One region of the Kitasatospora sp. NPDC089797 genome, then DNA from elsewhere that is predicted to be linked to it. Evidence: riboswitches for the same ligand, from Rfam matches in the RefSeq annotation. Region 1 holds a riboswitch; each other region holds the start of a gene.
The links. Region 1 has a riboswitch for cyclic di-AMP ahead of AB0O91_RS24575 (M23 family metallopeptidase). Riboswitches for the same ligand answer to the same signal wherever they lie in the genome.
Positions count from the first base shown of each region.

Region 2: another riboswitch for cyclic di-AMP. It lies ahead of AB0O91_RS39050 (transglycosylase family protein); the one in region 1 lies ahead of AB0O91_RS24575 (M23 family metallopeptidase).
Region 3: another riboswitch for cyclic di-AMP. It lies ahead of AB0O91_RS34930 (transglycosylase family protein); the one in region 1 lies ahead of AB0O91_RS24575 (M23 family metallopeptidase).
Region 4: another riboswitch for cyclic di-AMP. It lies ahead of AB0O91_RS23125 (NlpC/P60 family protein); the one in region 1 lies ahead of AB0O91_RS24575 (M23 family metallopeptidase).

Region 1 covers NZ_JBFBGS010000030.1:94,067-101,677, reverse strand. Annotated here, with positions in the region: gene AB0O91_RS24590 (sensor domain-containing protein) at 1-450, opposite strand, end outside; gene AB0O91_RS24585 (GNAT family protein) at 581-1,171, opposite strand; gene AB0O91_RS24580 (hypothetical protein) at 1,214-2,089, shown strand; gene AB0O91_RS24575 (M23 family metallopeptidase) at 2,157-2,990, opposite strand; cyclic di-AMP (ydaO/yuaA leader) riboswitch at 3,003-3,161, opposite strand; gene AB0O91_RS24570 (YiaA/YiaB family inner membrane protein) at 3,359-3,649, shown strand; gene AB0O91_RS24565 (alpha/beta hydrolase) at 3,794-4,618, shown strand; gene AB0O91_RS24560 (WHG domain-containing protein) at 4,647-5,219, shown strand; gene AB0O91_RS24555 (PP2C family protein-serine/threonine phosphatase) at 5,356-6,480, shown strand; gene AB0O91_RS24550 (SpoIIE family protein phosphatase) at 6,488-7,611, shown strand, end outside.
Region 2 covers NZ_JBFBGS010000080.1:4,668-12,278, forward strand. Annotated here, with positions in the region: gene AB0O91_RS39030 (Ppx/GppA phosphatase family protein) at 2-937, opposite strand; gene AB0O91_RS39035 (DUF501 domain-containing protein) at 940-1,626, opposite strand; gene AB0O91_RS39040 (septum formation initiator family protein) at 1,598-2,080, opposite strand; gene eno (phosphopyruvate hydratase) at 2,279-3,565, opposite strand; gene AB0O91_RS39050 (transglycosylase family protein) at 3,818-4,702, opposite strand; cyclic di-AMP (ydaO/yuaA leader) riboswitch at 4,707-4,874, opposite strand; gene AB0O91_RS39055 (cytochrome P450) at 5,084-6,385, opposite strand; gene AB0O91_RS39060 (SDR family NAD(P)-dependent oxidoreductase) at 6,676-7,101, shown strand; gene AB0O91_RS39065 (MazG family protein) at 7,118-7,611, opposite strand, start outside.
Region 3 covers NZ_JBFBGS010000060.1:10,427-18,037, reverse strand. Annotated here, with positions in the region: gene AB0O91_RS34940 (LacI family DNA-binding transcriptional regulator) at 1-98, shown strand, start outside; gene AB0O91_RS34935 (hypothetical protein) at 190-390, opposite strand; gene AB0O91_RS34930 (transglycosylase family protein) at 612-1,961, opposite strand; cyclic di-AMP (ydaO/yuaA leader) riboswitch at 1,969-2,139, opposite strand; gene AB0O91_RS34925 (hypothetical protein) at 2,607-3,548, opposite strand; gene AB0O91_RS34920 (DUF397 domain-containing protein) at 4,109-4,372, shown strand; gene AB0O91_RS34915 (ATP-binding protein) at 4,716-5,297, opposite strand; gene AB0O91_RS34910 (helix-turn-helix transcriptional regulator) at 5,716-6,582, shown strand; gene AB0O91_RS34905 (helix-turn-helix domain-containing protein) at 6,701-7,306, opposite strand; gene AB0O91_RS34900 (MFS transporter) at 7,533-7,611, opposite strand, start outside.
Region 4 covers NZ_JBFBGS010000028.1:33,508-41,118, forward strand. Annotated here, with positions in the region: gene AB0O91_RS23110 (glycosyltransferase 87 family protein) at 1-673, shown strand, start outside; gene AB0O91_RS23115 (hypothetical protein) at 702-1,859, opposite strand; gene AB0O91_RS23120 (NlpC/P60 family protein) at 1,913-2,959, opposite strand; gene AB0O91_RS23125 (NlpC/P60 family protein) at 3,201-4,328, opposite strand; cyclic di-AMP (ydaO/yuaA leader) riboswitch at 4,339-4,495, opposite strand; gene AB0O91_RS23130 (NlpC/P60 family protein) at 4,832-5,866, opposite strand; gene AB0O91_RS23135 (NYN domain-containing protein) at 6,066-7,367, opposite strand.

The DNA.
Region 1 (7,611 bases):
GAACATCACCACCTGGTACAGCGCGGCCTTCCAGCCGGCCCCGTCGGCCAGCCGGGCGGTGATCGCGCCCCAGGCGCCCGGCCGGACCTGGCGCACCGGCGCCGGGGCCGGCACGTCCAGGGCGAGCAGCCCGCGCACCCGGACCAGCTCGGCCAGCCCCAGGCCCCGGCCGGCGCTGGTCAGACCGGCCAGCACCGGCAGGCCGAGGACGGTGACGACGGTGCCGAGGCCGAAGCAGAACAGCGCGATCGAGACGGCGAAGCCGACGATCGCCATCGGCAGCCCGGTGAGCACGTAGCCGACCTCCCGGTAGTAGTGCCCCGAGAAGGGCGCCCGCCAGAAGCCCGGCGGCTGCTCGGTGCGCCGGGCCCGGGCCGGGCGGGTTCCGTCGTCGCCGTAGCCGCCCGGGGCGTCCCAGTCCTGACCCAGCGTGCTTCCGCTGCTGCTCATCTCCGGCCCCCGGCCCCTCGTGCTCGCGTCCGTCACCACTCGCTGACGTGATCCAGTCTGCCCGGGGCGCGGCCCGGCGGACATCCGGCGGCCCGGCGGCCCGGGGGTGGGGTTAACCCCCGGCCGGCGGCTACCGGGCGGGCGGGAGGTCGGGCGGGAGGCCGGGCCAGTCGGCCGCGAGCAGCCCGTACCGGTACGCGTCGCGCCGGGCGCCGCCCGCGGGCCCGTCCTGCCGCACCCGCCCCTCCGCCCGGAAGCCGAGCCGGGTGAGCACCCTGGCCGAGGCGGTGTTGTCCGCGTCGACCGAGGCGGCCAGCCGGTGCAGGCCGAGCGCGCCGAAGGCGAGCCCGCAGAGCAGCCCGGCGGCCTCACCCGCGTAGCCGAGGCCCCGGACCCTGCTGCCCAGCACGTAGCCGAGGTCGGCGGAGCCGTCCGTGCCGAGGGTGAGCGCGGCCTGCCCGACCGGCACCGCGTCCGCCGGGTCCTCGGCGTCCGCCCGGCGGACCATGGCGAGCCGGTAGGTGGACCGCGGCTCGGCCATCGCCTCCTCCAGGTACAGCTCCAGCTGGTCGGCGCAGGTCTCCCGGTCGCACGGCCCGAAGGGGAGGTGGCGGGTCACCTCCGGGTCGCCGAACAGCGCGTGCAGCGCGTCCACCTCCGCCGGCGTGTGGTGGTACTCGCGGACGGCCAGTCTGGGGCCGAGGAGTCGGATCGGGACCATGGCTGCCGACCCTACCCGCGCCCGGCGACTACCGTTTCGAACATGAACGACGAAGACCTGCGACTCGCCCCGCGCACCAGGGCCGCCGACCTGCTGGCCTGGGCGGCCGGCCAGGACCGCGCGCCGGTGGCCGAGGCGCCGCTGCGCACGGTGCTGGCGCTGCTGGAGCTGGGCGAGGGCAGGATGCACGACGGCTGGCCCGAACTGACCTCCGACGCGGTGGAGCACCTGCTGTACGAGCGGCTCCACCTGTACGTCCAACCCGCGCCCGAAGAGGACCCGCTCGCCTACGGCGAGGCGGTGCGGCTGCTGGTCGACCACCAGCGGGCCGCGAAGCGGCTCAACGCCAAACGGCAGGAGCGGCTGCACGCCGAGGCCGAGTGGCAGGGCGAGGTCGCGGCCGGGCTGCTGCGCCGCGCCGACCTGGTGACCTGGCCCCGGCTGTACGCGGTGCTGCTGCACGCCCACGACGTGGACGTGGCGGACCCGGCGGCCGTCCGGGACTGGCTGGCCGGCTTCGCCGGACTGACCGAGGAGGAGCGGCTGGCCGGGTACGAGGCGCTGGGCCCGACCGGCTGGCTGGACGAGCCGGACGAGCAGGGCTGGTGGGGTGCGGGCCGGGTGCTGTCGGTCGGTATGGCCACCGACGGCGCGCGGCGGCTGCTGGAGCAGGGCCTGATGCGGCGCAGCTACCGCAACCTGGCCGAGCTGAACGCGCTGGGGCGGCCGATGCCGGACGAACTGGCCGGGGGCTTCGAGGAGTTCGAGACGGCGGCGGCCGAGGCCGCGCTCGACCTGCTGGGCGGGTGGACGGTGCCCGGGCTGCCGCGGCTGCTGGTGGAGGAGTTCCCCGAGCTGGCGCCGGAGCCGGGGGCGGCGGAGATCGAGGCGTACCTGGCGCAGCTGCCGCCGGAGTGACGCACCCGCCGGAACGGGTACCGCGAAGGCCCCGGACACCGGGTGTCCGGGGCCTTCGCGGCGGTGGCTACGGGGTGAGGCCGCGCTGCTGGAGCCAGGTCTCCGGGTCGACCGGGGCGCCGCCGCCGGGGCGGACCTCCAGGTGCAGGTGCGGGCCGGTCACGTTGCCGGTCGCGCCGACCTTGCCGATCTGCTGGCCGGCGGTCACCTTGCCGGAGCCCTTGATGATCGAGGAGAGGTGGCAGTACCAGATCTCGGTGCCGTCGGGCAGGGTCTCGACGATCCGGTAGCCGTACGCGCCGGACCAGCCGGCCGAGGTGATGGTGCCCTGGCCGAGCGCGAAGACGGCGGTGCCGGTGTCGGCGGCGAAGTCCAGGCCGGTGTGCAGGTGGGCCCAGTAGCGGGCGCTCTGGCCGTAGTGGGCGGAGAGGTTGTAGTCCTTCACCGGCAGGGTGAGGGCGGCGGCCTTGGCCCGCTCGGCCTCCGCCGCGGCCCGCTCGGCCTCCGCCTCCTTGGCGGCGGCCTTGGCCGCGGCCTCCTGGGCCGCCTGCACCCGGGCGTCCTCCTCGGCGGCGGTGCGCTGGCTGTCGGCCTGCTGCTGGATGCGGGCGGCGAGCGCGAGGCCGGGGTCGGCGGCCAGGGCGACCGGGGACTCGTCCTGGGCCTCGATCGCGGGCGCGGCGGCCGGGGTCGCGGAGGCGAAGCCGGTGGCGCCCAGGGTGGCGGCGACGGCGGTGACGCCGAGCAGCGGGGAGGCTCCGCGGGTCTGACGCGGCATCCGGTGGCGGTTGGCCTCGGCCTCCGGGGCGAGCGCCCCGGGGTCGTCCGGGACGGGGTGGTCGAGGAGCTGGGTACCGGCTGCGGGGCCGGCCGGGTGTGCCGGGGTGTGCGTCGACGCCACGGGGGCGCGCTCCTTTCCTTCCTTCGCGCCTACCGGGTTAGCTGACGGGTTCGGAGCAGGAAGGTCTCCTACGGCCGGGCCGGGGCCCCGCCGATTCACCCCAAGGAACGTGGTTCCCCGGCTCCCTGACCTGCCCGGAGGCCGGCCGGCGGGATTAGGCGACGGCGCACGGTGCCGTCTGGGTACGGCGTTGACGACCGCGCTGCGTTATCAAACGTTAATCCTAGGAGGCTCTGATTCCAAGCCATCCGTCCGGGACGGCTGTGGAGCAGGTGATCGGACGTCAACGAACGATCCTTCAAGCACCTGGCCCCATCTGAGTACTCCTACTCATGTGCGACCGGGCCGGCCGCCCGCATCCTGGCGCCATGAGCGCACCGATGCAGTCACGGACCACGGCCGCGTACTACGTCCAGGCCGTCCTCTCCTTCACCCTCTCCGCCGCGGCCCTCGCCGTCGGGATCGCCTACCTGCCCGTCGGCGGCTGGACCCGGGCCTTCCTCGGGATCGGCCTCCTCTACACCGTCACCTCCTCGTTCACGCTGGCCAAGGTGGTCCGGGACCGGCAGGAGTCCACGGACACCGTCGCCCGGGTCGACCAGGCCCGGCTGGAGAAGCTGCTCAGCGAGCACGACCCGTTCCGGGTCGAGGGGCCCTGAGCCGCGCCGACCCGGCGGGCCGCGAGCCGGGGACCGGCCCGGCGGCCCCCGGGCGGGGCCGGCCCGGCGGGGCTTGACGGCTAAGGCTATTAGCCTTAGCTTTATGGCTATCGGCAGCACAGAGCGAGCCAGCGGAGGCCCACCATGAACGGCACCACCACCCCGAACACCCGGTACCTCGACGTGCCCGGCGGCCGGCTCGCGTACGACGACACCCGGCAGGGCGACGGCACCCCCGTCGTCCTGCTCCCCGGCATGCTCGACTCCCGCCACGCCTACCGGCACCTGCACCCGCTGCTCACCGCGGCCGGGCACCGGGTCGTCACCATGGACCTGCGCGGCTTCGGCGAGTCCTCGATCGTCTGGGACGACTACGGCCCCGCCGCGATCGCCACCGACGTGCTCGCCCTGCTCGACCACCTCGGCATCGGGCGGGCCGTCCTGGTCGGCCAGTCCTACACCGGCGCCACCGTCGTCAGGATCGCCGGGGACGCACCGCAGCGGGTCGCCGGGATCGCCCTGATCGACGCCTTCGTCGAGCACCGCTCCAACGCCCTGATGCGGGGCGTGATGGTCGTGATGGGCGCCGCGATGGTCCGCTGGCCCGGCGTCTGGGGCTACTACCTGCGCAGGATGGCCTTCCCCGGCCCCCGCCCCGCCGACCTCGACCGCTACGTGGACGGACTGGTCGCCGCCCTGCGCACCCCCGGCCGCCGGACCGCCACCCGCGGCTACGTCACCGGCGACTCCGCCCCGACCGGCTGGTGCGCGGCCGTCCGCTGCCCCGCCCTCGTGCTGATGGGCAGCAAGGACCCCGACTTCCCGGAGCCCGAGGCCGTCGCCGACCTCCAGGCCGGGAAGCTCGGCGCGCGGAAGGTCATGATCGAGGGGTCCGGGCACTACCCGATGGCCGACAACCCGCAGGCCGTCGCCGACGCCCTGCTGCCCTTCCTCGCCGAACTCGCCTGACCCTCGTCCGTACGGAGGACCCGCACCCATGCCCCGCGTAGGACTGACCCCCGACCAGGTCGTCGACCACGCCCTCGCCCTCCTCGACGAGCAGGGCACCGAGGCCCTCACCCTGGCCTCCGTCGCCGCCCGTGCCGGGGTCGCCACCCCCTCGCTGTACAAGCACGTCAGCGGCGGCCTCGCCGAACTGCGGCGGCTCATCGCCGTCCGGGTCACCGACGAGCTCGCCGACCGGCTCGCCGAGGCCGCCGTCGGCCGCAGCGGGGACGACGCGGTCACCGCCGTCCTGCGCGCCTACCAGGCCTACGCCACCGGCCACCCGCACCGCTACACCGCCCTCCCCCAGGCCCCGCAGCCGGACGAGGACCTCACCCGCGCCGCCACCCGTCTGGTCGGCGTCATCATCGCCGTCCTGCGCGGCTACGGCCTCGACGGCTCCGAGGCGATCCACGCCGCCCGCACCGTCCGCTCCCTCGCCCACGGCTTCGCCTCGCTGTCCATCACCGGCGCCTTCCAGCTCACCGAGGACCTCACCACCACCCACGACCGCCTCGTCACCACCCTGACCACGGGCCTGCGCTCCTGGCCCCGCCCGGCGTAGCACGCCGACCGCGCCGCGCCGGGCCGGCGTCCCGCGCGGCGGTCGGGTGGGGGCCGGTGCCGCCGGACGGGTTAGTGTGACCGGGCTGACTGGTGGTCATGACAGGGGACCGCCCACGCCTTGGCGGAGGTCCCGGGTGCCCGCACTGATCGCGAGGGTGCGGCGCTGGTACGGGCGGCTGCTGGACGGGGACGCCCGGGCGGGCCGGGTGGCGCTGGGGCTGCTGCTCGGGGTGACGGTGCTGCTGGGGCTGCTGCCGCTGCTGCTGCCGTACGGCTGGCCGCCGTCCGCGCTGGTGCTGCCGTTGGTGGTGGGCGGGCTGGTGCTGCGGCGGGGCCAGCTGCTGGTGCTGGTGTGCGCCGCGCTGGCGGGCAGCGGGCTGGGCGCGGTGGTGCAGGACCCGCGCGGGGTGCGCTGGGGGGTGACGGTGGTGCTGGCCGCGACGGGGGCGACGGTGCTGTCGGCGAACCGGTTCCGGCACCGGCTGGGGCTGCGCGGGACGCAGGGCGACTCGATGCTGCTGGAGCTGGCCGCGCACAACCGGGCCCTGGCCCGGCTCCCGGAACGGCTGCTGGACTGGCACTTCGACAGCGCGCTGGCCCCGGCCGGGGGCGCGTCGTTCTCCGGGGACTTCCTGCTGTGCGCCCACCGCCCGGAGGAGGACCTGCTGGAGCTGGTGCTGGTCGACGTGTCGGGCAAGGGCAGTCGGGCGGCGGCCCGGTCGACGCACCTGTCCGGCGCGTTCGCGATGCTGCTGGGCCGGGTGCCGCCGGAGGCCTTCCTGCCGGCCGCCAACGACCACCTGGTGCGGATGGGCTGGGAGGACCACTTCGCGACCGCCGTCCACCTGGCGCTGCACCCGGCGACCGGCTGCTACCGGCTGTTCAACGCGGGCCACCCCCCGCCGGTGCGGTTCTGCCGGCGCACCGGCTGGCAGCCCTCGGAGCACGGCGGGCCGGCGCTGGGGCTGGTGCCGGGGGCGTCCTACCCGGCGCTGGCGGGACGGCTGGGGCACGGCGATTCGCTGCTGCTGTTCAGCGACGGCCTGGTCGAGGTTCCGGGCCGGGACCTGGACGAGGGGCTGCACCGGCTGCTGGCCGCCGCCGAGCCGGAGGTGCGCACCCACCTGCCGCAGCAGCAGGCCGTCCGGGGCGCGGCGCACCGGCTGGTGGACGCGGTCGCGCAGGACGTCGCGGACGACCGGACGCTGGTGCTGGTGCGCCGGTTGAGGACGGCCGCGGACCGTCGACATGGGGTATGAAGATTGGGTGTCCTCTCCCGTTCGCAGTCCGATGCGCTGTGTGCGCCTGCTGCTCGGCTGCACCAGCGCCGCCGAGCTGCTCGGCACCGTGCTCGCCGAGGGACCGGGCTGGATCACCGGCGAGGGCTCCGCGCTCTACCTGCTGGACTCCGCCGGGATGCTCCGGCTGACCGCCTCGCACGGACTGCCGGACTGGGCGCACGAGCGCTACGGCTTGGTCGACCCGGCCGGCGGGCTGCCGGCCGCGATGGCGCTCAAGCTGCGCCGCCCGTACCTGCTCAGCCCCGAGCACACCAGCATCGACTACCCGAACCGGAACGCCGGCCTGGGCACCGGGATGGTCGCCGTGGTCACCCTGCCCCTGGTGGTGGACGAGCAACCGATCGGCGTGCTGGCCCTCGCGCTGGCGCACCGGGGCACCGTGCCCGGCCGCGACCTGGACGTGCTGGAGACCATCGCCGGGGCCTGCGCCCACCGGCTGCACCACCTGCTGGACCACGGGCCGGCCCGCCCGGACGCCCGGCCCCCGCAACCGACGGCCGCGGACGCCGGACCGGCCCACCCGCTGCTGTCGCTCGCGGTGCGGGCCGCCGGGCACGGCGCCTTCGAACGCGACCTGGTCACCGGGGAGAGCCACTGGGACGCCGCCGCGTTCGCCCTGGCCGGGCGGCCGGTCGCCCCGGACCGGGCCGCCCCGGAGCTGGAGCGGATCGTCCACCCCGAGGACCTGCCGGACGTCCAGGCCGCCCTGGCGGACGCGCTGGCGGGCGGCGGCCGCTACCGGATCGGCTACCGGATGCTGCGCCCGGGCGGGAGGGCGGCGCGGGTCGAGGAGTCCGGCGAGGTGATGCTGGACGTGCACGGGCGCCCGGTGCGGATGGCCGGGCTGATCGCCGACGTGGACCACCGCCCGGCCGGGGACGCCGGGCCGCGGCAGGACCCGGCCGGGGCCCGGACCGCGCTGCTGCTGTCGCTCACCCGGGCGCTGTCCCGCGCGGTGACCGTACGGGACGTCACCACCGCGGTGACCGACGTCGCCCGGCCGGCCTTCGGCGCCGACAGCATCGTGCTGGACCTGGTGGACGAGGGCCGACTGCTGCCGGTCTCGCACACCGTGTACGGCGGCTCGCG
Region 2 (7,611 bases), on a different contig from region 1:
CTCAGACGGCCATACTCCAGGCGATGCCGTCCAGGATGTCGTGCTCGCTCACGACCACCTCGGCGGCGCCGGTGCGCTCCATGATCTCCAGCAGCTCCAGCGCGCCGGCCGCGATCACGTCCACCCGGCCCGGGTGCAGCGACGGGATGGCCGCGCGCTCGGCGTGGGTGGCGGCCAGCAGCTCGGCGGCGATCTCCGCGACCCGCTCCCGGCCGATCCGGGAGTGGTGCACCGTCATCGGATCGTAGACCGCGAGGCCCTGCGCGATCGCGGACACCGTGGTGACCGTGCCCGCCAGGCCCACCAGGGTGGCCGCGCCGGTCAGCGGGACGACCTCCTCGGCCTTGTCCAGCTCGGCCCGCACGTGCGCCCGGGCCTCCGCGACCTGCTCCGCGGAGGGCAGCTCGGCGCCGCCGAAGTGCCGCTCGGTCAGCCGCACGCAGCCGATGTCCACCGAGCGGGCCGCCTGCACCTCCGACCCGCCGAGCACGAACTCGGTGGAGCCGCCGCCGAGGTCGAAGACCAGGTACGGGGCCGGGAACTGCCCGCCGGTCAGCTCCTTGGTGGCGCCGACGAAGGACAGCCGTGCCTCCTCCTCGCCGCTCACCACCTCCGGCTCGACGCCGAGGATGTCGCGCACGCCCTTGACGTACTCGTCGCTGTTCTCGGCGTCCCGGGAGGCGCTGGTCGCGACGAACCGGGTGCGCTCCGGGCCGAGCCCGAAGCCCTCGATGACCTCCCGGTACTCCCGGCAGGCCGCGAAGGTGCGCTCCAGCGCGTCCGGGTGCAGCCGGCCGGTCCGGTCCACGCCCTGGCCCAGCCGGTTGACGATCATCCGGCGGTCGAGGTCGGTGATCTCGCCCGTCTCCGGGTCGAGGTCGGCGACCAGCAGCCGGATCGAGTTGGTGCCGCAGTCGATCGCGGCGACACGGGTCATGCTCACTCGGACTCCTGCTCCGCTGCGCCGGCTTCCGGGGCCTCGGCCTCGGCGGCGCGCTTCCTGGCGGCCCGCTCGGCGGTCTTCTGCTGCTTGGCCGCGATCACGGCCTCGTGGTCCTGGCCCTCGGCCCGGTTGTGCAGGACCCGCTCACCGGCCGCCTCGACCTCGGCCGGGGAGACGCACGGGCCCTTGGCCCACCAGTCCTCCAGCATCCCGATCGCCTCGTCGCCGAGCGGGTTGACGCCCTCGCCGGCCGCCAGCGAGTGGCCGACCAGCACGTGCAGGCACTTCACCCGGTCCGGCATGCCGCCCGCGCTCGGGAAGCCCTCCAGCACCTCGATCGCGTCGCGCCGGGCGATGTAGTCCTCGTGCGCCTTCTGGTAGGCGGCGGCCAGCTCCGGGTCCTCGGCGAGGCGGGCGGTCTGGTCCTTCATCACGCCCTCCGCCTCCAGGGTGCCGATCAGCGAGGCGGCCTTGGGGCAGGTCAGGTAGTACAGCGTCGGGAACGGCGTGCCGTCCGGCAGCCGGGGGGCCGTCTCCACGACGTCGGGGTTGCCGCAGGGGCAGCGGTGCGCCACGCCGCGCAGGCCGCGCGGCACCCGGCCGAGCTGGGCGGCGATGGCCGCGACGTCGGCGTCGGAGACGGCGGGGTGGTTCTCAGTGGTCATGGGGGGTGGGGTCTCCAACGGGGGACGGGGGGAGCGGACTGGGGGTGGCGGGGGCCAGCGCGGTGGTGTCGGCGGCGTCCACCGAGTCCCAGATGCTGGCGTACCAGGGCTTGGCGGCCTTCGCCGGGCCGCCCGCCGCCTCGGCGGAGGGCGTGGCCGAGCCGGCCGGGGCCGGGGGCCGGGTGGCCGCACCGGACGGGTCCACCGCGATGTACGGGGTCTCCCCCGGCACCGCGTAGTGCAGCCGGGCGCGGGCCTGCGCCTTGACGTACTCCGGGTCCTGCCAGCGGGCCCGGTCCCGGCGCAGCTGCTCGACCTGCTGGCGCGCGTGGTCGGCCTTCGCCCGCTGGGCGGAGATCTCGGCGCGCTGGGAGATGAACTGCCGCGTCGGGTAGGCCAGGATCGCGACCAGCGAGCAGAGCACCAGGACGAGGACGGTCGCCCGGCTCGTGAACCGAGGCCGGGCCGCCAAGCCCGGGATCCTCCAGCCAGCCATCTCCCGTATCCCCTCCTGGTCGCGACGGTGCCCCGCCGCCCACCCTACGGGGTGGGCGGCGGGGCACCGGTCAGGCGTGCGCTACCGGGGACCTTCGGCCCCACGGTTTCCGGCCTCGCGGCTCGGGCCTCCGAGCCGCCGGGCTCGACGGCTCAGGGCTCAGGGCTCGAAGGCTCAGGCCTCGAACTTGAACCGCGGGAAGGCGCCGCGGCCGGCGTACTCGGCGGCGTCGTCGAGGATCTCCTCGATGCGCAGCAGCTGGTTGTACTTGGCGACGCGCTCGGAGCGGGCCGGGGCACCGGTCTTGATCTGGCCGCAGTTGGTGGCGACGGCCAGGTCGGCGATGGTGACGTCCTCGGTCTCGCCGGAGCGGTGCGACATCATGCAGCGGTAGCCGTTGCGCTGGGCCAGCTCGACGGCGTCCAGGGTCTCGGTCAGCGAGCCGATCTGGTTCACCTTCACCAGCAGGGCGTTGGCGGTGCCGGTCTCGATGCCCTTGGCCAGGCGGGCCGGGTTGGTGACGAACAGGTCGTCGCCGACCAGCTGGACCTTGTCGCCCAGCTTGACGGTCATGGCCTTCCAGCCGTCCCAGTCCGACTCGTCCAGCGGGTCCTCGATGGAGACCAGCGGGTAGGCGGCGACCAGCTCGGCGTAGTACTCGATGAGCTCGGCGGCGGTGAGGGCCTTGCCCTCGAACTGGTAGGCGCCGTCCTGGAAGAACTCGGAGGCGGCGACGTCCAGGGCCAGCGCGATGTCGCGGCCGGGCACGTAGCCGGCCTTCTGGATCGCCTCGGTGATGAGGTCCAGGGCCTCGCGGTTGCTGTCCAGGTTCGGCGCGAAGCCGCCCTCGTCGCCGAGGCCGGTGGACAGGCCGCGCTCCTTCAGCACGCCCTTGAGGGTGTGGTAGACCTCGACGCCCCAGCGGACGGCCTCGGAGAAGGACTCCGCGCCGATCGGGGCGATCATGAACTCCTGGATGTCGACGTTGGAGTCCGCGTGCGAGCCGCCGTTGAGGATGTTCATCATCGGAACCGGCAGGACGTGCGCGTTCGGGCCGCCCAGGTAGCGGAACAGCGGCAGGTCGCTGGCCTCGGAGGCGGCGTGCGCGACGGCCAGCGAGACGCCCAGGATGGCGTTGGCGCCGAGCGAGGACTTGTCCGGGGTGGCGTCCAGGTCGAGCATGGCCTGGTCGATCAGGCGCTGCTCGGTGGCGTCGTAGCCGACCAGCTCCGGGCCGATCTGCTCGATGACGGCCAGGACGGCCTTCTCCACGCCCTTGCCGAAGTAGCGGTTCTTGTCACCGTCGCGCAGCTCAAGCGCCTCGAAGGCGCCGGTCGAGGCACCCGACGGCACAGCGGCACGACCCGTGCTGCCGTCGTCGAGGCCGACCTCGACCTCGACCGTGGGGTTGCCGCGGGAGTCGAGGATTTCGCGGGCTACGACGACATCGATGGACGGCACGAAGCATCTCCTTGCGGAAGCAGGGTCCGGCTGACGGTGGTGCGATCGGCCGGATGATTGCGGAGTCGTTACGACCAGAGCCTAACCGCCCGGGCCCCCGGGGCCACGTCGACCTCGGCTCCGTCTCAGCGTGTGGCCCCGCTACCCACCGGTAGTTCACCTGCGCGCCCCGGCTCGTCCGGCCGGGTCCGGCGAATGCGGACGAAGGGGGCCGCGCCGGGCGCGGCCCCCTCGGATGCGTCCGGGAACGGCTCAGCCGAGGTGCAGCACCTGGCCGGGCACGATCAGGTCCGGGTTGCCGCCGACGGTGCCGCGGTTGCCGTCGTAGACCGACTGCCAGCCGCCGGACACGCCCTGGACGGAGGCGATGCTGGACAGCGTGTCGCCGGCCCGGACGGTGTAGTCGTGGGCGCCCTGGGCGGACGGCGCCTGGGCGGCGGCCCGCGGGGCCGTCTGCGGCTGGGCGGCCGTCTGCGGGGCGTACTGCTGGTAGACGCTCTGGTGGCTGGTCCAGTACCAGGCGCCGTTGTTCTGGTACCAGAACACCTTGGCGTCGGCGTCCCAGCCGGCCTTGCCCGGGAAGCCCTGGGCCTGCGGCTTCGCCAGCTGCGGGGCGGCCGGCTTGGCGGCCTGCTGCTGCGGCGCGGCCTTGGCGGCGGGCTTCGCGGCGGGCTTGGCGGCCTGCTGCTTGGGGGCCTGCTGCTTCGGGGCGGACTGCGCGGTGGTGTCCGCGGCGGCGTCGACGGCCGCCGGGGCGCCGCCCTTGGTCAGCCCGGCCTTCTTGGAGCAGACCGGCCAGGCGCCCGGGCCCTGCGAGGCGAGCACCTTCTCGGCGACCGCGATCTGCTGGGCGCGGCTGGCCTGGTTGGCCTGCGCCGCGTACGCGGTGCCGCCGTACGCCTTCCAGGTGCTGGAGGTGAACTGCAGGCCGCCCGAGAAGCCGTTGCCGGTGTTGATGCCCCAGTTGCCGCCGCTCTCGCACTGGGCGACGGAGTCCCAGACGGAGGCCGGGGCGGCGGAGGCGCCGGTGGCGCTGAGCAGCGGCAGGGCGAGTCCGACGCCGGCCACGCCCGCGACGGCGATGGCCTTCTCGGTCTGGGTGCGACGGCGGTGGCGGCCGGTTCCGACGAGCAGCATGAAGGGTCCCTCTCCGCACGCCTGCGAGGTGAGCTGTCGGGTTCGGACCGGGAGGTGGCCCGGCCGCCGTCTGCGGAATCCCTTCCGCTCGGGCGGCTTCACCCCAAGCCGTGGAGGAACGGCAACAAACCTGGTTCCCCCGCCCCTGCCCAGGGTCTGGTCGGTTTCCCGTGGTGCGGCGGGCAGGATTCGGCGTTCCGCGCACGGGGTCCGCAGCTGCGAACTCCAGGGAGACTAGACAGATCCTCAGATCAATCACAAGCTCATATCGCCGACATCACACAAGAATTACGGCGCGTGTTCGATCGCCTACGGACGGCGGGGGTTTGTCCGGTTTGATGGGTGTTCATACCGCCGCCGACGGTCGGATGCGACACCGTGTCAGGGTGTCGGAGCGTCCGGACGGGAGTGCGGCGAACGGCTCTCCGGAGCGAATTCGACCGGGAGCTCGCGCAATCCACGCATGATCAGACCGCCCCGCCAGCGCAGGTTCTCCGGGCTCTCGGCCAGCCGCAGATCGGGCAACCGGGTGAGCAGGGTGGCCAGCGCGGACCGCCCTTCGAGCCGGGCCAGCGGGGCGCCGATGCAGTAGTGGATGCCGTGCCCGAAGCCCAGGTGGGGGTTGTCGCTCCGGGCCAGGTCCAGGGTGTTCTCGTCGGCGAACCGGGCCGGGTCGCGGTCCGCCGCCGCCAGCACCACCAGCACCGGGTCGCCGACCGGGATGTCCACCCCGCCGATGGTCAGCGGCCGGGTCGCGAACCGCCAGGTCGCCAGCTCCACCGGCCCGTCGTAGCGCAGCAGTTCCTCGATCCCGGTCTCCAGCAGCGCGGTCTCGCCGCGGGCCACCGACTCCTGCAGCAGCGCCCGCTGCCCGGGGTTGCGCAGCAGCGCGTACGTCCCGTTGCCGATCAGGTTGACCGTCGTCTCGAAACCGGCGAAGAGCAGGATGAAGGCCATCGCGGCGGCCTCGTTCTCGGTCAGGTGCTCGCCGTGGTCGCTCGCCCGGATCAGACCGGAGATCAGGTCGTCCCCGAGGTCGGCCCGCTTGCGGTGGATCAGCTCCAGCAGGTACGCCCGCATCCGCTTCACCGCCCGGCCCACGCCGCCGCGCTGGCCGCCGCCGTGCCGGATCATCATTCCGGCCCAGTCGCGGAAGTCGTCCTGGTCCTCGGCCGGCACGCCCAGCATGTCGCAGATCGCGTAGATGGGGAGCGGGAAGGCGAACTCGTGGATCAGGTCCGCCGATCCGCGCTGCGCGAAGCCGTCGATCAGCCGGTCGGTCAGCTGCTGCACCCGCGGCTCGAACTCGGCCACCCGGCGCGGGGTGAACGCCTTCGACACCAGCCGGCGCAACCGGGTGTGGTCCGGCGGGTCGATGTTCAGCAGGTGGGTCATCAGGTCCGCCTGCCGCTCCCCCGGGATGCCCACCCGGCCGGTGCGGTGCGCCTGCCCGCTGTGGTGCGCCGGGTTCTTCGACAGCCGGCCGTCCGCCAGCGCCTGCCGGGCGTCCGCGTACCTGGTCACCAGCCACGCCTCCACGCCGCTCGGCAGCGTGGTGCGGTGCACCGGGGCGTGCTCGCGCAGCCAGGCGTAGGCGGGGTACGGGTCGGCGGCGAACTCCCAGGTGAAGAGCTGGGGGCCGGGCTGGGCGGCGGGCTGGGCGCCCTCGGGCTGAGCTGGCATGGGTCGACCGTAACCGCTGGACCGGGCCCGCCCGGACGGCCTCCGGGCCGGCGCCGGGGTGTCACCGGTTCGCGAACCGTTCGTGAGCGGCGCGCGAGCGGCGCGCCAACGCTCCGTGGACGCCCCGTGGACGGTCCGTGGACAGGCCTTGGACAGCTCTTGGCCGGGTGGCAGGCGTGAGCCTGGTCACCTGCGGGGTAATCCCTGTTGCGGAGGGTCAGGACGTGCCTACGATCCTCCGCAGTATGCGTGGGCGCCGGTGCGGTGTCGCCCACAGGGAGGAGCAGGCCATGCGGGTCAGCGGAGCAGTCGTCGTCATCGCGGTGCTCGACGGCGGTTCGGGGGCCGGCCTCGCCCGTCGGTTCACCGCGGCCGGCGCCGCCGGGATGCTGATCGCCGACCAGCACGTCGGGATCGCCGAGGACCTCGCCGCCGAACTCGACCGGCCGGGCTGCCCCGTGGTGGGCGTCTCCGGCGACGTCCGCCGGCCCAGCGACGTCGCCGCCCTGGTCGACACCGCCGAGAAGCACCTCGGCCCGATCGACCTCTTCTGCGTGGCCGGCCCGCGCGGCGAGCGGATCGTCTCCCTCGCGGACCTGCCCGACCACCTCGACCTGGAACGCCTCGCCGAGCTCGTCGCGCTGGTCGGCGAGGCCATCGGCGAACTCGTCCCGCCGCAGCGGCACTCGACCGAGCGGACCGCCACGGCGGCCTGAGCCCGCCCGCCCCGGTCTACTCCGGCTTGAGCCCCTCGGCCGCGCGCACCGCGTCCCGGTAGCCCCGCGCGGCCGAGCGCAGCGCCGCGTCCACGTCCACGCCGGCGTCGTGCGCCCGCTGCGCGACGGCCAGCAGCAGCCGGCCCGCCGACTCCGCGGTCAGCTCCGCCGGCAGCCGGTACGGCTCGTCCGGCACCCCGGTGAAGCCCGCCCGGTGCACCCGGGACACCAGCTTCGCCGCGTACGCCAGCGCCGGCAGCCCGGCCGGCACGCCGTCCAGGACGGACTCCCGGTCCGCCTTCTCGGCCGCCTTCAGCTGCTCCCAGTTGGCCTCGACCTCGGCCGCACCGCCGGTCTCGACGTCCCCGAAGACGTGCGGGTGCCGGTAGACCAGCTTCTCCACGAGGTCCCCGGCCACGTCGTCGACGGTGAACGGGTCGGTGGGGTGCTCCTCGGCGATCCGGGCGTGGAAGAACACCTGCAGCAGGACGTCGCCCAGTTCCTCGCGCA
Region 3 (7,611 bases), on a different contig from region 1:
TGCTGGAGGAGGTCGGCGGGAACGCGGCCCAGCGCGGGGAGTTCATGTTCCAGCCGGAGCTGGTGATGCGGGGTTCCACCGGGGCGTGCGCGCGCTGAGGCCGGTGGGTCGCGTCTCAACTGACGGGCCCCGGAGGGCGGTTGCCCTCCGGGGCCCGTCGGCGTGCGGTCCGCCCGGCTGCGGTCGGGCTCAGCCCTCCTGGACGGTGGGACGGTCGGCGGTGACCCGGTGGCCGTCGGCCGCGTCGCCGGTGCGGGTCCCGGTGCGGCGACCGCGGGCCAGGTAGTCGCGCAGGACCAGCTCGACGGCGTCCTGGGGGTTCTTGGTACCGGAGAGCAGCATCGCGTCGATCGCGAGGTTCGCGTCGAGCGTGACGGTGACCTGGGCCATGGTGACTCCTCCTCGGGTGCAGAGCAGCAGCATGCCCGCCGGGGCGGGGTTTGGCCATGCGGCGGCCGGCCTCCGGGGACGCCGAAGCCCCGGGAAGAGCGACCAGACTCTTCCCGGGGCGGTCGGGGGCCGACAACTGACAGCTGATGAAATCTGTTGTCTGTTATCTGTCAGTTGTCATCCGTCGGCCGGCATCCGTCGGCCGCGTGCCGACCTCGGGCTCAGACCCGGCCGGCGAAGTCCGGCGCCCAGTTGGCGACGGTCTGCAGGCGGACGCCGGAGCTCGGGTTGGCGGCCTCGACGTACTGGCCGTTGCCGATGTAGATGCCGACGTGGTAGACGCCGGAGTCCTGGCCGTTGTTCGACCAGAAGAGCAGGTCGCCCGGCTGCAGGCTGTCCAGCGAGACGTGGGTGCTGGCGGCGGCCTGGTCGGCGGCGACGCGCGGGATGTTGATGCCCGCGGCGCGCAGCGCGGCCTGGGTCAGGCCGGAGCAGTCCCAGCCGCCGTTGCCGGTGCCGCCGTAGACGTAGGCCTGGCCGACCTTCGACTGGGCGAAGGAGACGGCGGCGGCCATGCTGCCGGTGGCGGCCGGGGTCTGGGTCTGGGTCCCGGTCTGGGTCTGCGGGGCGGGCTTCGCGGCGGGCTTGGTGGCCGGCTTCGAGGCGGCCGGCTTGGAGCCGGACGGCTTGCTCTGGTCGACCGGCTTGGCGTTCACGGCACCGCCGTTCGAGGCCTGGCCGGACTGCTGCGAGCGGTCGAACCAGGTGAAGTCGGAGCCGGACTTGGCGGTGCCGGAGGTCTGGCCGGCCTGGGCCGCCCCGCCGTCACCGAAGGTCAGCTGCTGGCCCGGGTAGATGGTGTCGGGGCCCTCGGTCAGGGTGGTGCGGTTGAGGTCGTACAGCCGCTGCCAGCCGCCCTGGACGTTGTGCTTGTCGGCGATGGTGGACAGCCAGTCGCCGTCGACGACGGTGTAGCCGCCGGCCTGGGCCTGTGCCTGACGCTTCTGCGCCCAGGTGTTGTCGGCCGACCCGGTGGCGGGGGCGGCGGACGCCGAGTCACCGGAGGCCTGTGCCTGGTCCTGGGCGGGCGCGGCCGGCTTGGCGGGCTTGGTCGCCTTCGCGGCGGGCTTGGTGGCCGGCTTGGCGGTGGAGGCGCCGGTGGAGGCACCGGCGGAGGTGTCGACGGACGCCGCGGCGCCGCCCTTGGTCAGGCCCGCCTGGACGGAGCAGACCGGCCAGGCACCGGGGCCCTGCGAGGCGAGGACCTTCTCGGCGACGGCGATCTGCTGGTCCTTGGTGGCCTGGTCGGCCCGCGCGGCGTAGGCGTTGCCACCGAAAGCGGCCCAGGTGCTGGAGGTGAACTGGAGGCCGCCGAAGAAGCCGTTGCCGGTGTTGATGGCCCAGTTGCCGCCGCTCTCGCACTGGGCGACCTTGTCCCAGGTGGAGACCGGGGCGGCGTTCGCGGTGCCGGTGGTGAGGCAGGGGACGGTGAGGCCGACGCCGGCGACGCCCAGGGCGGCGATCACGCGGCGGGTGCGGCTGGACAGGCGGTTGCCGTTGGAAGGCAGCATGAAGACGCGGTCCTCTCCCACGCCTGCGAGGTGAGCTGTCGGATTCGGGCTGGAGTTGCCCGGCCGCGCTGTGGCGCGGCTTCACCCCTAGCCCTGGACCGTTTCCGGGAAATGGTCCGGGGCGACTTACCTGTGGTTCCCCCGCTCCTGCCGTGATGCGTTTTCGCGCTTGCCAGGACATCCGACGGCAGGACTCGGCGTCGCGGATGAACTGGGTCCGTGTGGTCACGAACGGGGAGCACGTTAAGCAGACTTAAGTTCAAACTGCAAATACCTGTGATGCGCATCACGGCTTAGCGGGAAAGGCCAAATGGGCCGTAATTCATGATCGAAAGTGATCATTTTCCAGCAATATCGCGACTGATTCTCGCAATTGGCTCAGGCTCAGAAAAAAGGTGACGGAGCGTCGAAGTGCGACGGGGGCGCACGGTCGGGCGGGTGGAGCGCCCGTGGATCGAGCGCCCGGCAACGCGCCGGCTATTCATCGACAAAAGGCACCAGAAACGGACATTGCGCCGCATTGCCCGCTGAACTCTCGAAAGGGGCGATCCGTGCACGCCGAAAGGGCCCGGAACGCGGCGGTTCCGGGCCCTTCGGTGGTGCGGGTGGCCCGCGACGGCGTCGCGGGGCGCGGAGGGGCGCCGATCAGCCCTCCAGGGGCTCCTCGGCGGCCGCGTGGGCCCGTCGGGAGCCCTCTCCGGCCCCGTCGGCGGCGACGGCCTCCGCCTCGGCCAGCTCCTCCGCGGTCGGCGTCGGCAGTGCGGCCAGGTAGGTGGAGGCGATCAGCTGGCCCACCGTCGGGTAGGCGCCCAGCGGCGCGGCCGACGGGCAGCCGGTCTCCTCGGCGGCCGTGGCGAGCAGTTCGGAGTCCGCCTCCGGGCCGATGACGAGCGGGGCCAGCGCCGGGCGCTGGGAGCCGGTCTCCTTCAGGTGGTCGACGGCCCCGGCGACCGAGCCGGGCACGTCGAGCGCCGCGGCGACGACCGGGACGGCCAGGCGGGCGGCCAGCAGGACGCCGGTGATCCCGGCCGCGGCGGCGGCCTCCTCGCCGCCGACGGTGGTCAGGACCACGCCGTCCGCGGCGGTCGCGATGGCGAACAGCCGGGCCCGGTCGGCCCGGGCCAGCCCGGCCTCGGAGAGCCGCACGTGGACGGCCTCGGCGAGCAGCGGGTGCGGGCCCAGCGTGTCGGTGACGGTCGCGCCGTACTCCGCGGCGAGGGCGTGGAGTTCGGCCAGGAAGCCGTGCGGGCCGGGCACCAGCGGCACCACGACGGGCGTCGGCAGTCCGGCCTCGGCGGCCGCCGCCAGCAGCTCCGCGACGGTGCGCTCCTCCGGGTCCTCGGTCTCGGCGCCGCCCGGGAGGTAGCCGACCGCCGCCTGGACGCCGGTGTGCTCGCTGCGGACGATCGAGAGCAGTTCCTCGACGACCGAACGGGACTCGGGCCCCGCGGCCGCGGGAACGGCGAGCACCAGGGCCGGCGAGCCGGTGCGGATCTCGGGGCGCTCGGGGCGGCGGTGGCGCCCCCGCGCACGGGAGCCTGGAGTGCGGACGGGCAGTGGCGCGCCCGGGATGGCTGCGGTGCTCATGCCGGAGATCGTAGGACATCGGCCCGTCAGGCCTGCAGTCGGCTGCCGTACGGGCTTCGGGCGGCCGCGGTGCCGAGGCCGTGTCCTGGCCGGTCGACTCCGGGTCGATTGCCTACAATCCGGACATTCTTCGCCCAACCCCCGCGTGGGCCCCCGCAGTTGCTCCTGACGTGTCCGGTGGGGCGGCGCGTTGCATGAGAGGTGCGTGAGATGTCTCACAGCCGGTGGCCGGGCTGACGGAGGGTCACGGCGGTGCGACTCCCGGCATTCGAAGATCAACATTCAGCGGGGGGCCGCTCACGGCCGGTTATGGACGACTCGTCGATTCAGTCGGCTATGTCCGTTTACGTACCGTCAGGAGAAGGGCCCGTGAAGAGTTCGCGGCGACCGGTAAAAAGGCACATGCACCTGCAATGTCCCGTGCTGATGCACGTGCACTGCGGCTATCATCGCGTCAAGTGAGGCGTTGTGCCGGGCCGGTACGGGGCCGGTCCGTTCGTTCGGCGGGTGCCGGGGGCGCCGCGCTGGACGACAACTCCGGAGCTCTTCGGGAGACTTCTATGCACGACTCGCAGGACACGCACGGCTCGAACCACACCTACAACGGGATGGCCGCCGCCGACCTCCAGGGGGTGGTCTGGCAGAAGAGCCGGCACAGCAACTCCCAGGGCAACTGCGTCGAGTTCGCGGCCCTCCCGGGCGGCGACGTCGCGATGCGCAACTCGCGCTTCCCGGACGGCCCGGCGCTCATCTACACCCGGGCCGAGATCTCCGCCCTGCTGCTGGGCGCCAAGGACGGGGAGTTCGACCACCTGGCGGTCTGACCGGCTGCCGCTCCACCATCGGGGGGCCGTCGTGGGTGCTGACACCACGACGGCCTTTTTTGTCGTCGCCGGGAGGCGGTCCTGCGGTCGGACCGGTCCGTGACGGACCGTGCGGCCCGGGGTGTCCGGCCCGTCCTGGTCCTGTGAGCGGTTCCGCGGGCGGTCCTGGGGGCCGGGGCTGCTGCGGTGCCCGCGACGGCCGGGAGCGGCACAGGGGCTGCCGGGACCGTCCGGGTCACCGGGCCCGCGGGAGTCGTCGTCCGGTCCGGCTCGGGGCCCGGCTGAAGGGCCCGGGGAGTGGTCCTCCCGGGTCGTCCGTCGGCCGGCCGTGCGCCGTGCGGCGCTAGGCCGAGCGCCGGTGCCGTCCACCGATGTCGATCCGTCCGTCCAGCGGGCGGCCGTCCGGCCCGCAGGCGTCGAGTCCGCCGCCGTCCAGTCCGCCGCCGACCGGCTCCGCCTCGAACATGGCCCAGACCACCTTGCCGCTGCCCAGCGGGTGCCAGCCCCAGGAGCGGCTGAACGACTCCACCAGGTGCAGTCCGCGGCCGGATTCGGCGACGAAGTCCGCCTCCCGGGCCACCGGGCCGGTGCTGCTCGGGTCGCTCACCGCGCAGACCACCTGGGGTGCGCGGTGCACCAGGCTTATTCGGATCGGCAGCCGTCCGTCCGGGGTCGGCTGTGTGGGAAAGTCGTACTCGCCCAGGGCGCCGCCCGAGGGGTCGGGCCGTGCGCCGATCGCATGCCGGAGCGCGTTGGTCACGAGTTCCGAGGCGACCAGCGCGACATCGTCGAACAGCTCCATCAGGCCCCAGCGCTGGAGAGCGGTCCGGGCGAAGTCGCGAGCGGTTCTCACGGCTTCGAAGCGAGGAGCGAGCGTACAGGTGACCACATGGGGGTCAACCGCCAAAGCCGTACCGGTGCTCATGAAGAGCTCCTCCCATAAGGGGGCGGACACGGCTGGACCCGCCGGGGTCATGCCGGTCACCTCCGACTCGCTCGGCCGCTCGGCCGCCCCTTCGACCAGGCGCGCGCGCACTCGAACGCCCGATGGCGCGGGGGACGCCGCCGGGTCGGTGCACGGAGTCGCGCGTGGGGTCGACGCGGAGCCCGCGGGATTGCCAGGGATGTGCAGGTGCACGTGCACCATGGTGGTGTGCGCTCACTGCAGATGCAAGAGTCGATTCACGTGCAGTCGCACTATTGGCATATGCAAGCGCCGGATGCACGTGCATCCTGGTGTGCGGAGTGCAGAACTGATAGGAACATCCGTCAGTATCGGCACCGTGAGCGCTCAACTGATGGCAGACTGTGCGCTGTTTGCCCTAGGTGGAGGTTTCGACCGCATGACCACAGTTCAGCCGGGCGGCGGCTCGATGGTCCGCCGGATCCTCCTCGGCTCGCAGCTGCGTCGCCTGCGTGAGGCGCGCGGCATCACCCGTGAGGATGCGGGCTACGCGATCCGCGCGTCCGAGTCCAAGATCAGTCGCATGGAGCTCGGCCGGGTCAGTTTCAAGGAGCGGGACGTCGCCGACCTGCTCAGTCTCTACGGCGTGGACGACGGGCTGGAGCGGGAGGCGCTGCTCGGCCTGGTCCGCGAGGCCAACAAGTCCGGCTGGTGGCACAGCTTCAACGACGTGCTGCCGGGATGGTTCCAGACGTACGTCGGCCTGGAGGAGGCCGCCCAGCTGATCCGCACCTACGAGGTGCAGTTCATCCCCGGACTGCTGCAGTCCGAGGAGTACGCACGGGCGGTTTTCGGCCAGAGTCGGCCGGTCATCAGCGACGAGGAGGTCGAGCGGCGGGTCAGCCTCCGGCTGCGCCGCCAGAAGCTGCTGACCGAGGGCGCCAGCCCGCGCCTGTGGGCGGTCATCGACGAGGCGGCGCTGCGCCGGCCGGTCGGCGGGCCCAAGGTGATGCGCGGCCAGGTCCAGTACCTGATCGACGTCGCCGAGCAGGCCAACGTGGTCATCCAGGTCATGCCGTTCCGGTTCGGCGCGCACGCGGGCGAGTCCGGGGCGTTCACGATCCTGCGCTTCCCGGAGCAGGACCTCGCGGACGTGGTCTACCTGGAGCAGCTCACCAGTGCGCTCTACCTGGACAAGCGGGACGACGTCGACGCGTACGTGCAGGTCATGGAGCGGCTCTGCGTGGACAGCCTCACGCCCGAGCGCACGATAGACCTGCTCTCCTCGATCCTGAAGGAGCGCTGATCCCGCACGGGTGCCGGCCCTGACGGGGAACCGGACCCTGCGGGGCCCGGATCCTGCGGGGCTCCGGGCCCTTAGGGACCTCACGTCCCGGCGAACGCCGTCAGGCCGCCGCCCGCCGTCAGCCGCGGGCCGGCGGCCGTTCGCGTTCCGGCGGCAGCGGCTGCGGCGGGCGGCCCAGCTCCCAGGGCAGGTCGTAGCGGCGGAACAGGTCGGCGCGGATCGGCGCCAGCGGGAGCTCCGCGCCCGGCAGCAGCACCCCGATGCAGCCGCCCATCAGCGCGCTGCGCAGCACCGCGTGCTCGGCGACCGGGTCCGGCGCGCCCCAGTCGACGAGCAGGCCCTGCAGGATCGCACCGAGCTGCTGCTGCTCCGGGTCCTGGACGAAGGCGCCGGTGTCCGGGTCGAGGATCAGCGCCAGGTGCGAGCGCATCACCCGGGGGTGGTCCATGGCGAGCCCGAGGACGGCGTCGATCGCGCGGGCCAGCCGGTGCCGGGGAGAGGCGTTCGGCGGGAGTTCGGCCAGGGCGCCGGACAGCGCCTGGTGCATCATCCGGTGCGTCGCGGACTGCATCAGCAGTCGTTTGCCGTCGAAGTAGTAGGAGAGCAGGCCGCGGGCGAGTCCGGCCCGTTCGGCGATGTCGGTCAGCGTGGTGCCGGCGTAACCGCGCTGGTCAACCAGCTCGACGGTGGCCCGCATGATGCGCCGGCGGGACCGCTGGCGCATCTCCTCATTGACCGAATCCCCGCGAGGTGCCATCGTGTCTGCTCCGAACGTTCGTTGACTCCGGGCCAATATACTTGCGGAGCCGGTAGCCGCGCCGTGGAACCGTGCCCTGACGGGCCCCGCCCGGGCGGCCGGTACAAAGACGGCCGGCTCCACCAACACGGGGGTTTGGTGGAGCCGGCACCAGTGCCCACGGTCTTCGACGGCCGTGGGCGGGGCCAGTGGGTCAGCGCTCGCTCAGGACTTCGGTCCGGGCCACGGACGGCCCGGCAGACGGATAATCATAATCCGGCACGGACAAGGGA
Region 4 (7,611 bases), on a different contig from region 1:
CGGCATCGAGGTCGAGTCGGTCGGCGCACTGCCGCTGCACATCGCCCGGATGGCCGGGGGCTGGGACGGCAAGGTCACCATGAACTACGGCTCCCCCGAGATGCTCGGGCCGTGGGTCCCCGTGATCAGCAAGGTGATGATGGCGGGCACCGTGCTGGGCTTCCTGTGGCTGCTGCTGTGGCGCTTCACGGCCCGCCGCCGCAACGCGGCCACCATGTACGACGCGGCGCTGTGCGCGCTGCTGATCTTCGTGGTGACCAGCCGGGTGATCAGCCCGCAGTACCTGGTCTGGCTGATCGGCGTCGCGGCGGTCTGCCTGACCGTGCGCGGCACCAGCCAGCGGCCGGTGGCACTGCTGATCCTGCTCGCCTGCCCGCTCACCCTGCTCGAGTTCCCGACCCTGTTCACCCAGGTGCTCAACAGCGAACCGCTGGCGATCACCGTGCTGGGGCTGCGCAACCTGCTGCTGCTGACCGCCGCCGTGCTCTCCGGCATCCGGCTCTGGCGCTCCACCCGCGCCGCCGAGCCGCTGCCGCCCACCGTGGTGCTGCCCGAGCGGCCGGCCCTGCCGCCCGCCTCCGCCTACCCGGTGCGCCCGGGCATCGCCTACGAGCAGGACCTGCTGGACGGCATCGACCACCCGGCGGGGGTCCGGCCCTCGAACGGCCGCTGAACCCGGCCGTGAGACCCTCTCGCAGTCGTCAGCCCTTCAGGGCCGCCACCTCGGCCAGCCAGAGCCGGGTGAACTCCGCCGAGCCGGTGCCCAGCACCTCGCGCAGCAGCCGGTCCGTCCGCTGCTCCCGGTCCGCGCCCTGGCCGTCGTCCCCGCCGACCGCCCGGTAGAAGGCGACCAGCCGCTCGGTGCCGTAGCGGCGGGCGATCAGGTCGCAGGCGAGCCAGGACTGCTCGTAGGCCTGGGCGATTCCGGTGGCGCCCGCGGCGAAGTCCGCGTCGGCGGGCAGCGCGGTGGGCAGCCTCCCCGCCTGGACGTCCCGGGTCAGCTCGGGGGCGATCTGCTGGGGGCGGCGCCCGGAGTCGCGGTAGGCGGTCCAGTCGGCGACGCCCTCGGAGAGCCAGAGCGGGGTCCAGGCCCGGGTGTCGGCCCGGGTCGCGACGTGGGTGGTCTCATGGGTGACCACCACCTGGCGGCCGAAGTCGCTGAGCCGTCCGAACGCCTCGGGGTTGATCACCACCCGGTCCGCCGGGGTGTGCCGGGGCGCACCGGGGGCGGCCACGGTGACCGCCGCCATGCCCGTCCAGCCCGCCGGGTCGGCGTCCAGCAGCCGGGCGAACTGCGGCTCGGTGGCGGGCAGTTCGAGCAGCAGTCGGCCGGGCCAGGCGCCGCCCCAGACCGCGTTGACGGCCGGCACGGCGCGGTCCCCCACCGGGACCAGCCCGGCCGGGTCGGGGCCGTCGGCGAGGCCGAGGACCAGGCAGTGGGCGCCGGAGGCGGTCCGGACCGGGCCGAGGTCCCAGAGCGCCGGCGGCCCGCCGGCGGCCTCCTCGCGCTCGACCCGCCAGCCGCCCGGGTCCCGGACCAGCTCGATCCGGCGCGGGTACACCACCGGGTACTCGTCGTACCCGGCGATCCGCAGCGCCAGCTCCGCGGACGCGGTCAGCCGCTCCGGCCCGCCCGCCGACGCCGGACCGGACGGGACGACCAGGTTGCGGTACACCGCCTCGGCGCCCGCGAGCCCCGACCGGGCGGGCAGCGAGCGCGCCCGGTCGGCCAGCACCCCGGCCACCTCGGCGCGCCGGTCGACGGCCCGCCCGCCCGGCGCCGCCGGGGCGGCCGGGGGCAGCGACAGCTGGGCCAGCCCGCCGGCCGCCAGCAGCAGCGCACCGCGCCGGGACAGCACCCGGCGCGGCCGGTCTATCGGGAGGGGACCGTCGGCGCCGGCCGGGTTCGCGCTCAGAGCCGGACCACCCCCGAGACCGGCATCGCGTTGACGCTCTCGTACCGGACCCTGGCGCCCGGGTACGGGGCGTGCACCATCACCCCGCCGCCGGCGTACATCCCGACGTGGTGCATGTCCCGGTAGAAGATCACCAGGTCTCCCGGTCGCGCTTCGGAGAGGCTGATCCGCTGCCCGGCGTACGCCTGGGCCTGCGAGGTCCGCGGCAGGGTCACTCCGGCCTGCCGCCAGCTGTAGTACATCAGACCGGAGCAGTCGAAGGCGCGGGGCCCGGTGGATCCGTAGACGTACGGCGAACCGACCATCCGCACCGCCGCGGCCAGCGCGGCCGCCCCGCGCTCGGAGGCGGCCGGGGCGTTGCCGAGGTCCAGCCGGTCGGTGCCCCGGGTGGCGCGCTGCTCGGCCTCCCGGGCGTCCTGGGCCGCCATCCGGACCCGCTCGGCGGCGCCCAGGCCGTTGAGCAGCTTCTGGGCCTTGGCCAGCCGCTGCTGGATCTGCTGCTTGTTCTCGGCGAGCGTGCGGCGGGCCTGGTCGAGTTCGGAGAGCTTGGCCGCGGTCTCGGTGCGGCGCTGGTCGAGCCGGCGCTGACGGGTGACCAGCTCGTGCAGCGTCTCCTGCTGCCGCTCGGCGGCCTGGCCCAGGGTGCGGGCGCGGGCGAGGTAGCCCTCCGGGTCGGTGGAGAGCATCAGCTGGGCGGTCTGGGTCATCCCGCCGCTGCGGTACTCGGCCCCGGCCACCGCGGCCAGGTCGCCGCGCAGGTCGTTCAGCTGCTCCTGGGCCGCGGCCACCTCGCCCTGGAGGGTGGTGGTCTCGCCGACGAGCCGCTTCTGCGCCTCCTGGGCGGCGTTGTACTTCTCCGAAGCCTGTTCGGCCTCGTCGTACAGCTGCTCGACCTGCGCCTTGACCTCCTTGCGGTCGGGCGCGTCCGGCGCCCCGGGGGCGGCCTGGGCGCTTCCGGCGGTCGCCACGCCCAGGGCCGTGGTGGCGGCCGCGGTCAGTACCAGCGCACGGGCGAGCAGTTGGGAACGGCGGTGCACGGCCATGCGGCAGCGGCTCCAGTCCTGCGGCGCGGCCCCGCGGCCGCGCCCCGGTGGGCGGCCGTCGAGCGGGAGTCCGGTGGCAGACGTTAGCGAGTCCGGGCAAGTGAGTCCAAACCCCTCCCGACCCGAATATTTGACCCCTATTCGGACATCTGACCGAGGCGCCGGAAAAGCCGCAGGCCCGGCCCTCCGTACTGGAGGACCGGGCCCGTGGAAGCCTGGCCGGTCGGACGACCGAGCGAGGTCAGACCCGCACGATGGAGGCCAGCGGCATGTTGGAGACGGCCTCGTAGCGGACCGACGCACCCGGCTTGGGAGCGTGCAGCACCTGACCGTTGCCGGCGTAGATGCCGACGTGGTGGGCGTCGCCGTAGAAGATCAGCATGTCGCCGGGCTGCGCCTGGGAGATGTCCGAGCCGATCCGGGTGCCGGCGCCGGCCTGCTCCTGCGAGGTGCGCGGCAGCGACACGCCGGCCTGGTTGAACGCCCAGACCATCAGGCCGGAGCAGTCGAAGGAGCCGGGGCCGGTGGCGCCCCAGACGTACGGGCTGCCGACCTTGGTGGCGGCGGCGGCCAGCGCGGCGGCACCGTGCGAGCTGCCCGGGGCGACCTTGACCGGCGCGGCCGAGGAGCCCGAGCCGAGGTCGCCGCGGCTGCTGTCGCGCGAGGCGCGGTCGGAGCCGGCGGACTGGGAGGCGGCCTTCGCGGCGGCGTCGGCCTTGGCCTTGGCGTCGGCGGCGGCCTTGTCCTCGGCGGCCTTGAGCGCCTGGCGCTCCTGCTCGGTCAGCGTGTTGAGCAGGTCCTGGGCGGCCTTCAGCTTGTTCTGGACCTCGTCCTTGGAGGCCTTCAGCTGAGTGGTGGTCGACTCCAGCTCGGCGAGCTTGCCCTGGGCCTCGGTGCGGTCCTGGTCCAGCTTGCGCTGCTGCTCCTGGAGCTGCTTCAGCTGGTTCTTCTGGGTGCTGCCGGCCTGGTTCAGCGCACCGGCCTGGTTGAGGAAGTTGTCCGGGCTGGAGGAGAACATCAGCTGGACGGTCGGGGATATGCCCCCGTTGCGGTACTGCTCGCTCGCGATCTCGGCGAGACCGCCCTGGAGGTCGGTCACCTGCGACTGCTGCCGGGCCACCTGGTCCTGCAGGCCGGAGACCTGCTTCTCCAGCTCCTGCTGCTTCTCCTGGGCGGCGTTGTACTTCTCGGTCGCCTGCTCGGCCTGCTCGTTGAGCTGGTCGACCTGCTCCTTGACCTGGTCCTTGGTCGGCTGCGGGTCGGCGTGCGCGCCGGACTGCGCGGAGAGGGCGACGGCCGCGGCGGCGACGCCGGTGAGGATCGAGACACGGGCGCGACTGGCGGGCTTGGGACGACGATGGGACGCCACGAAGGCGGACTCCTTCTTCCTACGTCCGCCTACCGGGTGAGCTGACGGGTTCGGGCCGGAAGCATGCCCTACGACGCCTCACCGGCCCCAACCGCGGCCGACCTGGCGCCGATTCACCCCGGAGGAACGTGTGGTTCCCCGGCTCCGCTCCGCAGCGCCCCCGACTACTGGGCTCCCCTGTCGGGCAGTCGCTTCGACCTGCCCCGCTGTTTCGCGAACTCGGCGGTAACCACCGCCGCCACCCAGGCTGGGTGATCGACAGTGCGGTGGCTCGGAGCACGACCCTAGTAACTGAACCGTGATCCGTTCAAATCCTTGTCAGAAAAAAGACGGAAGATTACCCAGTTTCTTTTGTGAAAATGACTGATGGTGATCGTCGGCGCACGCAAAGCTGATCAGGTCTCACCGACCGACCGGCGCGTCGCGCAAACCGAAGCGCCACCCCCGATCGGGGGTGGCGCGGATCACAGGGCCGGAACGGGCTCCCGCGGCGTGTCGGTCCGTCAGATCCGGCGGATGGTGTTGATCGACATCGCGTCGGCCTTCATCACCTTCACCACGTCACCGGTGTGCGGCGCGTGGACCACCATGCCGTTGCCGATGTACATCCCGACGTGGTGCATGTCCCCGCCGTAGATCACCAGGTCGCCCGGCTGGGCGGTGGCCAGCGTCACGGCCGTCCCGATGTGGCCCTGCTCCTGCGAGGTGCGCGGCAGCGAGACACCGGCCTGGCCGTACGCCCAGACCATCAGACCGGAGCAGTCGAAGGTGCTCGACCCGGTGGCGCCCCACACGTACGGCGAGCCCTGCTTGCTCATCGCCTTCGCCACGGCCACCGCCGCGTAGCCGCTGGCCGGCGGCAGGTTGCCGAGGTCGACCCGGTCGCTGCCGCGCGAGGCGCGGTCGTCCTGCTGCTGCTGGGCCCGCAGCGCGGCCCGGTCGGCGGCGCTGAGCGAGTTCAGCAGGTCCTGGGCCGCCTTCAGCTTGGTGTTGACGTCCGACTTGGCCTGGTTCAGGTCCTTGGTGGTGGAGTCCAGCGAGGCCAGCACGGCGGCCGCCTCGGCCTTCTCCTGGTCCAGCCGGCGCTGCTGGTCGAGCAGGCCCTTGAGCGCCTCGGTCTGGCTGGCGCTGGCCTGCTGGACGCTGGACGCCTTCTCCAGGTAGCCGGACGGGTCGGAGGAGAGCATCAGCTGGACGGACGGGTCGATGCCGCCGGTGCGGTACTGCTCGCCCGCGACCTGGGCCAGGCCCACCTGCAGCTGGCTCATCTGGTCCTGGCTGCGGGCCACCTGGTCCTGCAGCTGGTCGGCCTGCTTGCGGAGCTGGTCGGCCCGCTCCTTGGCGCCGTTGTACTTCTCCGCCGCCTGCTCCTGCTCCTGCTGGAGCTGGTCGATCTGCGCCTTGACGTCCGTCTTGTTCGGCTGCGGCGCGGCGTGCGCGGCCACCTGGGCGGAGAGCGCGACCGCGGTCGCAGCGGCCGCGGTGAGCACGGAGACCCGCGCGCGGCTCGGCTGCTTGGGACGGCGGTGGGAGGCCAAGGGACCGGCTCCTTCTTCCATCGGACTCACCTGATCAGGTGAGATTCCGGAAAATAGGTTTGACGCCAGACCCTAGTGAAGATCTATCCGTTTTGCCACTCCCCCGAAGGCGTGAACTCCGGTTCCCCCACGGACTTCACCGGATCCGCACACCCGCCCGGCCACCGCCCCGACCTGCCGTCACCCCCTCCGGCCCCGGTCAGGGCCGGGCCAGCCGGTTCAACAGCAGCACCGAGGCCACCGGGCGCGCACCCGCCTTCCGCACGCCCTCCGCAACCTCCCGGTCGGTGGACACCACCACCACCGGACGGCCCTGCGGCTCGGCCCGGACCAGACGGCGGATCAGCTCGTCCGCGGTCTCCCCGGTCCGGCTGAACCGTACCCGCACCCCGCGGGGCGGCGCCATCAGGACCGGAACGTCCAGGTCCTGCCCGTCGAACACACAGGTGACCTCCGCCTGGGTGCGCTGGGCCAGCATCGCCAACCCGCCCAGCAGCCGGATCCGCTGCTGCTCCAGCGGCAGCGTCGGGTAGCCGGTCTTGGTCACGTTGTAGCCGTCCACCACCAGGTGCACCTGCGGGATCGCCAGCAGCTGGTCCAGCAGCGCCGGATCGTCCTCGGCCAGGCCGCGCCGGGCCACGTCGTGCGGCGAGGCCGCCCCCGGCACCACCGCCTCGACCAGGTCCGCCGGACGGATCTGGGAGACCGGCAGCGCCAGCTCCCGCTGCAGGCCCTGCGCCGACTGCAACACGGTGTCCAGCAGCAGCCGCAGCCGCATGTCCTCGACGCTGCGCCCCTCCCGGGCCGACCGGCGGCCCTGCTCGGCCGCCGTCTCCAGCTCGGACACCCGGTGCTTCAGCCGCCGCGCCTCGCCCTCGGCCGCGCTGCGCTCCCCCGCGGCCTGCGCCTTCGCCGCCTCCAGCTCCCCGGCCACCCGCCGGGTCTCGGCCTGCGCCCGGCGGGTGTCGCTCTCCAGCGACCGCACCTTCTTGCGCAGCGACTCGGCCTCCCGCCGGACGCCCTCGAACTCCGCCCGCTGGCGGTCCAGGTCCGCCCGCGCGGCGGCCCGCACCTCGGCCAGCTCGGCCTGCAGCTTCTCCACCAGCCGGCCGGCCTCCGCCGCGGCGTCCTCGGCCCCGGCCCGCTCGGCCTCCTCGCCGGCCTCGGCGACCAGCCGGCTCCAGCCCGCCGAGCGCACCAGGTAGGCGGCGGCCGCGACGTCCATCGGATCGGCGGCGCCGGGGACGGTGCCCGACTCCAGCGCCTTCACCAGGTCCGGCTGGCCCAGCCGCAGCCGCTCCGCTATCCGCACCCGGAAGGCCGGCTCGGACTCCAGCGCCGCCGCCAGCGCGGTGGCCGCGTACTTGGCCCGACGCGCGGGGGTGAACTTCACGTACTGACGCAGGCTCTGCGGCAGCTCCCCGGGCGGCAACCCGCCCAGCGCGTCCGAGGCCAGGCCGACCACGCGCCGGCGCACGCCCTCGGGCAGCGGCCGGTCCAGCTTCTCCGCCGTGCGCTCGACGCCGCCGGCCGGCTCCGGGAGCGGGGTCTCGGACGGGGCCGTCTCGGCATCCGGCGCCGGTGCCTGCGCAGCGGGCTGAAGCCCCTGCGCGTCGGCGGGCTCCCTCGCTGCGTCCACCACGTCCTCGGCTCCGATCCTGGTCCAGCGGGTGCGGCCCGCGGCCGCCCCTGTCGTCACGCTCCGTGCGTCTTGTCTGTATTGTCCCGTGCGGCGGACGGGCGCG